DNA from 2 places in the Thermomonospora sp. CIF 1 genome. Region 2 is predicted to be linked to the other one. Evidence: riboswitches for the same ligand, from Rfam matches in the RefSeq annotation. Region 2 holds a riboswitch; the other holds the start of a gene.
The links. Region 2 has a riboswitch for glycine ahead of gcvP (aminomethyl-transferring glycine dehydrogenase). Riboswitches for the same ligand answer to the same signal wherever they lie in the genome.
Positions count from the first base shown of each region.

Region 1: linked by a shared signal. The riboswitch ahead of gcvT (glycine cleavage system aminomethyltransferase GcvT) and the one ahead of gcvP (aminomethyl-transferring glycine dehydrogenase) in region 2 are both predicted to bind glycine.

Region 1 covers NZ_MOYN02000023.1:163,087-168,266, reverse strand. Annotated here, with positions in the region: gene glyA (serine hydroxymethyltransferase) at 1-433, opposite strand, end outside; gene gcvH (glycine cleavage system protein GcvH) at 433-822, opposite strand; gene gcvT (glycine cleavage system aminomethyltransferase GcvT) at 851-1,960, opposite strand; glycine riboswitch at 2,030-2,118, opposite strand; glycine riboswitch at 2,123-2,219, opposite strand; gene BUE48_RS19105 (TIGR00725 family protein) at 2,297-2,767, opposite strand; gene BUE48_RS19100 (FadR/GntR family transcriptional regulator) at 2,892-3,656, shown strand; gene BUE48_RS19095 (M50 family metallopeptidase) at 3,818-5,137, shown strand.
Region 2 covers NZ_MOYN02000018.1:287,874-293,053, reverse strand. Annotated here, with positions in the region: gene BUE48_RS12055 (flippase-like domain-containing protein) at 1-1,349, opposite strand, end outside; glycine riboswitch at 1,617-1,712, shown strand; glycine riboswitch at 1,713-1,832, shown strand; gene gcvP (aminomethyl-transferring glycine dehydrogenase) at 1,926-4,769, shown strand; gene BUE48_RS12045 (tetratricopeptide repeat protein) at 4,891-5,180, shown strand, end outside.

The DNA.
Region 1 (5,180 bases), on a different contig from region 2:
GGACGAAGTTGAGCGTCTTGCCGGAGTAGTTGAGCCGCATCCCGTGCGTCAGGTGACCGCCGTGCGCCAGGTCCAGGCCCAGCACGGTGTCACCGGGCTCCAGCAGCGCGAAGTACACCGCGGTGTTGGCCTGGGCGCCCGAGTGCGGCTGCACGTTGGCGTGCTCGGCGCCGAACAGCGCCTTGGCCCGGTCGATCGCCAGCTGCTCGGTCACGTCCACGTGCTCGCAGCCGCCGTAGTAGCGCCGCCCGGGGTACCCCTCGGCGTACTTGTTGGTCAGCACCGAGCCCTGCGCCTGGAGCACCGCCACCGGGGCGAAGTTCTCCGAGGCGATCATCTCCAGGGTGGACTGCTGGCGGTGCAGCTCGGCCCGGACGGCCTCGGCGACCTCCGGATCCACCTCCGCCAGCGAGTCGTGCAGGCCGAAGCTCATCAGGACTCCTCGATCAGTTTGGCGTAGGACTCGGCGTCCAGCAGGTCGGTGGGCTCCTCCTCCACCCGGACCTTGAGGATCCAGCCCTCGCCGTAGGGGTCGTCGTTGATCACCTTGGGCTCGTCGATCACCGCCTGGTTGATCGCGGTGATCTCGCCGGTCACCGGGGAGTAGATGTCGCTGACCGACTTGGTCGACTCCACCTCCCCGCAGGGCTCCCCGGCCTCCACCGTCTCGCCCTCGTTGCGGTGCAGCTCCAGATAGACGATCTCACCCAGCGCGTCGGCGGCGTGCGCGGTGATGCCGATGGTCACCACCCCGTCCTCGTTGCCGAGCCCGGCCACCCACTCGTGCTCCTCGCTGTAACGGAGCTGCTCTGGAACGCTCACGATTGCTCTCTCTCCCGGATACGCGCCTTCAGGACGTCTCAGAACGCTTGTAGAACGGCAGATCGACCACGTCGACCCGCTCCCGCCTGCCGCGGACGTCGACGGCCAGCTCGGCCCCGACGGCCCCGCGATCGACGTAGGCCATCGCGATCGGCCTGCCCAGCGTGGGCGACGGCGCGCCGCTGGTCACCACGCCGCACACGGCGCCGTCGTCGGCCCGCACCACCTGGTACCCCTTGCGGGGCGCCCGGCGTCCGCGCGCCACCAACCCCACGAGCCTACGGCCCGCGGGGGTGTCGGCGTAGGCGGCCAGTGCCTTCTTGCCCACGAAATCACCGGGCTTGTCCAGCTTGACCACCCGGCCCAGTCCCGCCTCGTACGGCGTCGTCTCGGCGGTCAGCTCGTTGCCGTACAGCGGCATGCCCGCCTCCAGCCGCAGCGTGTCCCGGGCCGCCAGCCCGGCCGGCAGCACGCCCTCGGCCCCGGCCAGCTCCCGCCACAGCCGGACGGCGTCGCCGGCGGCCACGAACAGCTCGAAACCGTCCTCGCCGGTGTAGCCGGTGCGCGCGATCAGCGCCGGCACGCCGGCGACGGCGCCCTCGGCCCAGGCGTAGTACTTCACCTCCGCCAGCGGGACGTCGGTGAAGCGCGACAGGATCCGCTGCGAGTGCGGCCCCTGCAGCGCGATCAGGGCGTAGTCGTCGGAGCGGTCGGCGACCTCGGCCTGGAAGGAGGCGGCGCGCTCGGTCAGCGCCCGATGCACCGTCGCCACGTTGGCGGCGTTGGCGACCACCAGGAAGCGGTCGTCGGCCAGCCGGTAGACGATCAGGTCGTCCAGCACCCCGCCGTCCGGCGCGCACAGCATGGTGTAGCGGGCCCGGCCGACCTTCACCGTCGACAGCCGGCCGACCAGCGCGTAGTCCAGCGCCTGGGCGGCCTGCGGGCCCTGGACGAAGATCTCCCCCATGTGGGACAGGTCGAACAGGCCGGCCGCGGTGCGCACCGCACGGTGCTCGGCGGTCTCGCCGCCGTACCGCAGCGGCATCAGGAAACCGGCGAAGTCGACGATGGTGGCGCCGAGTTCACGGTGGACGTCATATAGCGGCGTCTTCTTGGCGGTGGTGTTGTCGGCAGACACGGGTCGGCTCCTTGTCACGGTGCGCTGGTCTCATGTTCCCACCCGCACCAGGTGTGGACGGTGCCTCCCCCTCTGTCTCGGCGCCTGAGAGATTCACGCCCCACGGCCCGGGACGCTTTCACCTTCGGCGGGGGACGTGCGTCCCCTCTTTCCAGAGGTCGCCTGTCCCGCGCGGTCCGTGGGCCTGAGAGGTTCCGGGGAGGGGTTGCTCCTTCGGCGTCCCCCGCCGGCTGCGAGGGCACTCTCCCGCACGGGGTCGACGGCTGGGCCTCAGGCTAGCAGCCCGCCCCCATGGGCACGGGAGCGGAGCAGAGCGCGCTTTCCGTCACAGGGCGGTCAGGCGGCGGGCCAGGCCGACTCGACCGCCTCGGCCGGGGTGGCGGCATGCCGCACTCCCGGCACCGGGCCGCCCGCGGCGTCGATCACCCGCCAGCCGCCCAGCGCCACGACCGGGGTGCCGCGCCGCATGGCGTGGGCCAGCTCCGACAGCGTCCCCCACGAACCGCCCACCACGATCACCGCGTCGGCGGAGTTGACGAGCACCGCGTTGCGGGCCTGCCCCAGCCCGGTGGGGACCACCACCGTCAGATCCGGGCAGGCGCCTTGCCGGTCGGCGCCCGACAGCAGACCCACCACCGTGCCGCCGGCCGCGCGCGCCCCGGCGGCGGCCGCCGCCATCACCCCGCCGTAGCCGCCGCACAGCACCACCGCGCCCCGTTCGGCCAGCAGCCGGCCCACCTGGCGGGCCCACCGCTCCTCCCGCGGCGAGCACTCGCCCGGCCCGCACACCGCGATCTGCACCGCCACGCGGGCCAGGGTAGCCGCCGCCGCGCGCGGCGGCGGGCCCGGGCGGGAGCGGCGACGATGGGCGAGCGGCCGATCGAGCGGTAACGTTGCCCCGGACGGCCTCAACCAGCACCGAAGGGCGGTAATGCTGAGCGAGATCGACGATCAGGCACACGGTTCGCCGCAGGAGCCTCCCAGCGACCCGCTCGCCGCGGTGCTCCGCCCCGTCCGGGCCGGCAACGCCTTCGAAGAGACCGTCGAGCGGCTTTTGCAGATCATCAAGCTCGGAGTGGTGGCGCACGGCGAGCGGCTGCCCCCGGAGCGGGAGCTGGCGCCCCGGCTCGGCGTCAGCCGCGTCACCCTCCGGGAGGCGATCCGCGCGCTCCAGCAGGAGGGGTATGTGGAGTCCCGCCGGGGCCGTTCCGGCGGCACCTTCGTGATCTACCGCACGCCCCGTCCGCAGAGCGGGGATCTGGCCCGCGTCGCCGAGGGGCAGGTCGAAAAGCTCACCGACGCCCTCACCTACCGGATGGCGGTCGAGACCGGCGCCGCCCAGCTGCTGGCCGACATGCGGCTGAACGAGACGCAGACGGCCCGGCTGCGGCGGGCGCTGGAGGAGGCCAACAACGCCGACGAGGCCGACTACCGGCGGCTGGACGCCCGCTTCCACCTCACCATCGCCGAGCTGACCGGCTCCACCCTGCTGTCGGCCGCCTGCGCCGACGCCCGGATGCGGGTCACCGACCTGCTGAACGCCATCCCGGTGCTCAAGCGCAACATCGAGCACTCGGCCCAGCAGCACGAGGCCATCGTGGCGGCGATCTTGGAGGGCGACCCGGAGGCGGCCCGGATCGCGGTCGTCGAGCACCTGGAGGGCACCGCCGCCCTGCTGCGCGGTTTCCTCACCTGAGTTCTCCGCGCGGCCTTCCCGGCGGGTTTCCCCACCCCCGTCGCATGCAGGACGGTCGCCGCGGCGCCCATGAGGGCGGCCGGAAGCGGGCATCTCGCCAGGGGGTTCGTCCGTATGACATGACATACGCTTGTCCCCATTGCGGATAACCCGGAGGGCACATGGAATCGCTGATCGTGCTGGGCGGCGCCTTGCTGTTCTTCTTGCTGCTCATGCTGTCGATCGCGCTGCACGAACTGGGGCACTTCAGTTTCGCCAAGCTCTTCGGCGTCCGCACCACCCAGTTCATGGTCGGGTTCGGGCCCACTTTGTGGTCGGTCCGCAAGGGGGAGACCGAGTACGGGATCAAGTGGCTGCCCCTCGGCGGCTACATCCGGATGATCGGCATGCTGCCGCCCCGCAAGGGCGACGTCGTCGGGCCGGACGGGACCATCCGGGTGCGCTCCATGCGCACCGGACCGTTCCAGGGGCTGATCGACTCCGCCCGCGGCGCGGCGCTGGAGGAGGTCGGGCCGGGCGATGAGAACCGGGTCTTCTACGCCAAGAAGTGGTGGCAGAAGCTGCTGATCATGTTCGCCGGGCCGGCCATGAACATCCTGCTGGCGGTGGTGTTCTTCGCCATCTTGATCATGGGGTTCGGGGTGGAGCGGCCGCAGCCGGTGATCAGCTCGGTCTCCAAGTGCGTCATCCCCGCCGCCGAGGCCGGCCGCGAGTGCCGTCCCGACGAGCCGCTGACCCCCGCCGCGCAGGTGGGCCTGCGGCCCGGTGACCGCTTCATCTCCTACGACGGCAAGGAGATCTCCGACTACACCGAGCTGCAGAAGCTGATCCGCGACTCCGGCGGGCGCACCGTGCAGGTCGTCGTGGAGGGCGCCGACGGCGTCCGCCGCACCCTGCAGGTGCCGGTCACCACCAACCGGCTGCGCTCTCTGGACGACCCCGACAAGATCGAGACGGTCGGCTTTTTGGGCATCTCCCCGCTGGTGGAGCGGGAGCGGCTGGGGCCGGGCGCGGTGGCCGCCCACATGGGCGAGATGACCGAGCGCACCGTGGTGGCGCTGGCGCTGCTGCCGCAGCGGATGGTGGACGTGTGGCACGCCGCCTTCGGCGGGCAGGAGCGCGACCCCGAGGGCCCGATCGGGGTGGTGGGCGCCAGCCGGATCGGCGGGGAGATCATCGCCTCCGAGCACCCCACCACCGACAAGATCGCCTGGTTCATCTCGGTGCTGGCCGCGGTCAACTTCGGCGTCGGCGCCTTCAACCTGATCCCGCTGCTGCCGCTGGACGGCGGTCACATCGCCGGTGCCCTCTGGGAGGCGGTCAAGCGCGGTTTCGCCAGGCTGCTGCGCCGTCCCGACCCCGGCTATGTGGACGTCGCCAAGGCCCTGCCGCTCACCTACATGATGGCCTTGGTCATGCTGTTCATGGGCGCCCTGCTCATCTACGCCGACCTGGTCAACCCCATCCACTTCTCCGGCTGAGCCACCGGCCTGGTCAGGGCTGCGGGCTTTGCCTAGCCTTCGG
Region 2 (5,180 bases):
TCGTTGGCGGCGGTCTCCCCGGCGCGCAGGTCCACGATCCAGGCGGCGCCGGCGGCATCGCACACGATCGCCTGCGGCTCCAGCCGCCGGTGCGCCAGGCGGGCCCGCTGCATCACCTGCAGCTGCCGCCAGATGTCGGTGAGGAAGGCGTCGCTGATCTCCGCGTCGTCCAGCTCCGCCAGCGTGCGTCCCGGCACCTGCTCATAGGCCAGCAGCGCCGCCTCGGTGCCCACCTCGCTGGTGCCCAGCAGCCGGGGGGTGCGCACCCCGGCCGCGTGCAGCGCATAAGCCATCAGCGACTCCTGCTCCAGCGAGCGGCGCAGCGAGCGCACCGCGCGGCGGGTGGAGCGGTCGCGCAGCCGCACCAGCCGCCACACCCGGTACAGCAGCCCGGCGGTCTGCTGGTCGCGGTCCAAGACGATGACCTCCAGCCGCCGGCCCTGCGGCCCGGCGGTGGTCACCTCATAGCGGCGGACCTCATCCAGGTCGGGCAGCCGGTGGGCGCGCACCGGCTGCAGGCCCAGCCGGCTCAGCGCCGCCATCACCGCGGTGCCGGGCGGGCGGGGGTTGGGGGTGCCGACCGCATACAGCGTGCCGTAGCCGATGGCCCGGCCCAGGAAGTAGGTGGCCACCAGCGCCGTCACCGAGGCGTACTGGGCGGTCAGCCCGGTCAGCGCCGCCAGGGCGATCATCGTCCAGATGGCGGCCTGCCAGCGCGGCCGGCCGGTCATCCGCACCGCGGTGACGAACGCGATCACCGGGGTGATGTCGGTGTGCAGCGGCACGGTGTGCGTGCCGCCCCAGATCAGCGAGTCCAGCACCCCGCCGGGGGCGGCCGAGATCTCCCAGCCGTCCAGCACCACGGTCAGCGCGAAGGCCAGCACCGCGGCCAGCAGCCCCACCGCCAACCGCAGCCCGTCGCGGCGGATCAGCCGGTCGACGGCGAAGGCCACCGGGACCGCCAGCACCCCGAAGCTGGAGATCAGCGTGGCCAGGCTCAGCAGCAGGTGCGGGGCCAGGCGGGTGCCCTCCTGGATGTCGGTCTGCAGCCCCTGGGTGGTGCCCTGGGCGACGTTGACCAGCAGCAGCATGCCGGCCACCCCGGCCACCGAGCCGGCGAACTTGAAGGCGTCGGCGGGACGGCGGATGCGCTGCGGCTGTGAGGGCTCCTGCACGAAGGGCACCGCCGCGGCGTGCGGGCCCTCGCCCGGGGCCGCGGCGTCGGTCTGCGGCCCGCATGCCGCGGGCCGCTGGGCGGATTCCTCGGCGTGCACCTGGGATTCCTCTCCGGCGGGCCTGCCGGGGGAGGCGACCGGCCGGGTCACCGCGTGGTCACGGGCCGCCGTCATGCGGCACCACCGTCCGGGCGCTTCATCGCGATCAGCGTCCCAGAACCGGCGGCGGCGCGTCGAGGGCCTCCCTCAGCTCCACGTCCGCCTGCTCCCAGCCACGTCCCGCCGTTCCCGGCCTCAAGCCGTCCAACCATCCGTCGTGCCGGGACATCGTAGCGGCCCCCGCGGACCGCCCATGCGGCACTGGCCTGCGCCTTCCCGGCGGGAGCGGGCCGGTTTGGGCCGCAGCGGCGACGGTTGGATAGAGTTTTCCGGCATAGCCGACGACCCCGTGCGGGAGAGACCCCACACCGCCAGTGTGGGGCGCCGAAGGGGCAACCCTCCCCGGAACCTCTCAGGCAAAAGGACCGTGCGGGCGAGGCAGCTCTGGAAAGCAGGCGTGTTCCCGGGCATATCTGGGAACGGCGTCTCACCGACGGTGCAAGTCCGCCGCGCAGCGGGCGGGCGAAGCTCTCAGGTGCAGACGACAGAGGGGGAGACCGGTGGTCATCGGCCGCCCGAGGCGGCCGGGGGCCCGCACGACCGCCAGTCCGCCGCGCCGGCCGCGGTGCAGCCCAGGGAGGCTCCCCAGCGATGACGACAGCACAGACCACGTTCGCCGACCGGCACATCGGACCTTCCCCCGACGAACGCGCGCGCATGCTGGCGTATCTCGGCTACGCCGACATCGACGCGCTGATCGACGACGCGGTGCCCGAGGCGATCCGCACCGCCCGCCCGCTGCGGCTGCCGCCCCCGCTCAGCGAGAGCGCCGCCTTGGCCCGGCTGCGTGAGCTGGCCTCCCGCAACCGGGTGCTGACCTCCATGATCGGGCTGGGCTACCACGGCACCGTCACCCCCGGGGTGATCTTGCGCAACGTGCTGGAGAACCCCGGCTGGTACACCGCCTACACCCCCTACCAGCCGGAGATCTCCCAGGGCCGGCTGGAGGCGCTGCTGAACTTCCAGACCGTGGTGGCCGACCTGACCGGCCTGCCGGTGGCCAACGCCTCCATGCTGGATGAGGGCACCGCCGCGGCCGAGGCGATGGCGCTGGCGCACCGGCTGACCAAGGCCAAGACCGGCGGCACCTTCCTGGTGGACGCCGATGTGCTGCCGCAGACCATCGAGGTGGTGCGCACCCGCGCGCTGCCGCTGGGCATCGAGGTCGTGGTCGCCGATCTGACCGCCGGCCTGCCCGAGGGGGCGTTCTTCGGGGCGCTGGTGCAGTACCCGGGCACCGGCGGTGCCGTGCGCGACCTGGCCCCGCTGGCCGCGCAGGTCAAAGAGCGCGGCGCCCAGCTGATCGTGGCCGCCGACCTGCTGGCGCTCACCCTGCTGCGCCCGCCCGGGGAGCTGGGCGCCGACATCGCCGTGGGCTCGGCCCAGCGGTTCGGCGTCCCCTACGGCTTCGGCGGCCCGCACGCCGGGTACCTGGCCGTCCGCGAGGGCATCCAGCGCCAGCTGCCCGGACGGCTGGTCGGGGTGTCGGTGGACGCCGACGGCCGCCCGGCCTACCGGCTGGCGCTGCAGACCCGCGAGCAGCACATCCGCCGCGAGAAGGCCACCAGCAACATCTGCACCGCCCAGGTGCTGCTGGCGGTGATGGCCGGCATGTACGCCGTCTACCACGGCCCCGAGGGGCTGCGGGCGATCGCCGAGCGGGTGCACCACCGCGCCCGCTCCCTGGCCGCCGGGCTGCGGGCGGCCGGGATCGAGCTGGTCCACGAGGTGTTCTTCGACACCGTGCTGGCCCGCGTGCCCGGCCGGGCCGCCGAGGTGATCGCCGCCGCGCTGGAGCGCGGCATCAACCTGCGCCCGGTGGACGCCGACCATGTCGGGATCACCTGCGATGAGACCACCACCGACGAGCACATCTCCGCCGTCCTGGAGGCCTTCGGCGCCGGGCCGCAGGCGCCCGAGCCGGAGGGGGACCTGCTGGCCGGCCTGCGCCGCGACAGCGACTACCTGACCCACCCGGTCTTCCACGCCCACCGCTCCGAGACGGCGATGCTGCGCTACCTGCGCCGCCTGCAGGACAAGGACCTGGCGTTGGACCGCACGATGATCCCGCTGGGCTCGTGCACGATGAAGCTCAACGCCACCACCGAGATGGAGCCCATCACCTGGCCGGAGTTCTCCGGCATCCACCCGTTCGCCCCGCTGGACCAGGCCCAGGGGTACCTGGAGCTGATCGATGAGCTGGAGGGCTGGCTGGCGGAGATCACCGGGTACGCCAAGGTCTCCGTGCAGCCCAACGCCGGCTCCCAGGGCGAGCTGGCCGGGCTGCTGGCCATCCGCGGCTACCACGCCTCCCGCGGCGAGGGCCACCGCAACGTGTGCCTGATCCCGGCCTCGGCGCACGGCACCAACGCCGCCAGCGCCGCCATGGCGGGCATGCGCGTGGTGGTCGTCAAGTGCGACGCCGGCGGCAACATCGACATGGACGACCTGCACGCCAAGATCGCCCAGCACGGGGAGAACCTGGCCGCGATCATGGTGACCTACCCCTCCACCCACGGGGTGTTCGAGGAGACCATCACCGAGGTCTGCCGGGCCGTGCACGAGGCCGGCGGCCAGGTGTATGTGGACGGCGCCAACCTCAACGCGCTGGTGGGGCTGGCCCGGCCCGGGGAGTTCGGCTCCGACGTCTCCCACCTGAACCTGCACAAGACCTTCTGCATCCCGCACGGCGGCGGCGGTCCCGGCGTCGGCCCGGTGGCCGTGCGCGAGCACCTGGTGCCGTTCCTGCCCGGCCACCCGCTGCGCCCGGAGGCCGGCCCTGAAGGCGGCGGGATCGGCCCGATCTCGGCGGCGCCGTGGGGCTCGGCGGGCATCCTGCCGATCTCCTGGGCCTACATCGCGATGATGGGCGCCGACGGGCTGCGCGAGGCCACCGAGGGCGCCATCCTGGCCGCCAACTACGTGGCCCGGCGGCTGGACCCCTACTACCCGATCCTGTACACCGGCCGCGGCGGGCTGGTGGCGCACGAGTGCATCGCCGACCTCCGCAAGATCACCAAGGAGACCGGCATCACCGCCGAGGACGTGGCCAAGCGGCTGATCGACTACGGCTTCCACGCCCCCACGCTGGCCTTCCCGGTGGCCGGCACCTTGATGATCGAGCCCACCGAGAGCGAGAACCTGGCCGAGCTGGACCGCTTCTGCGACGCCATGATCCAGATCCGCCGGGAGATCGACCGGGTGGCCGACGGCACCTACGACCGCGCCGACAACCCGCTCAAGAACGCCCCGCACACCGCCGAGCACCTGATCGGCGACGACTGGAAGCACCCCTACAGCCGGGAGGAGGCCGCCTACCCGCTGCCGTCGCTGCGGGAGTCCAAGTACTGGCCGCCGGTGCGCCGCATCGACCAGGCCTACGGCGACCGCAACCTGGTGTGCTCCTGCCCGCCTCCGCAGGCCTTCGAGGACTGAGACGCTCCGGGCGGAGCGCCGGGAAAACCCGGCGTTCCGCCCGGCGTTTCGCCGCCCGGGCCGCCGGCCGCTCGGTAGGCTCGGACGGACACGATCCGCCCGCCGACCCTGCGAAGGCACCATGAGCACCACGCCGGATGAGGCCACCGCAGACCCCGCATCGCTGTGCGAGCAGGCCCGGCTGCTCGCCGAAGGCGGCCGGCCCGCCGAGGCCGCCGACCTGTTCCGGCGGGCGCTGGAGACGGGCGAGGGACCGGTGCGGCCCCGCGCCGCCCTCGGGCTGGCCGTCGTCCTGGACGATGTGGGGGATGAGGCCGGGGCCCGCCGGGCCGACTGGATCGCCATCGACAGCGGCGACCCCGAGTACGGGCCGCGCGCGGCCTACCATCTGGCGCTGCTGCACGAGCGGGC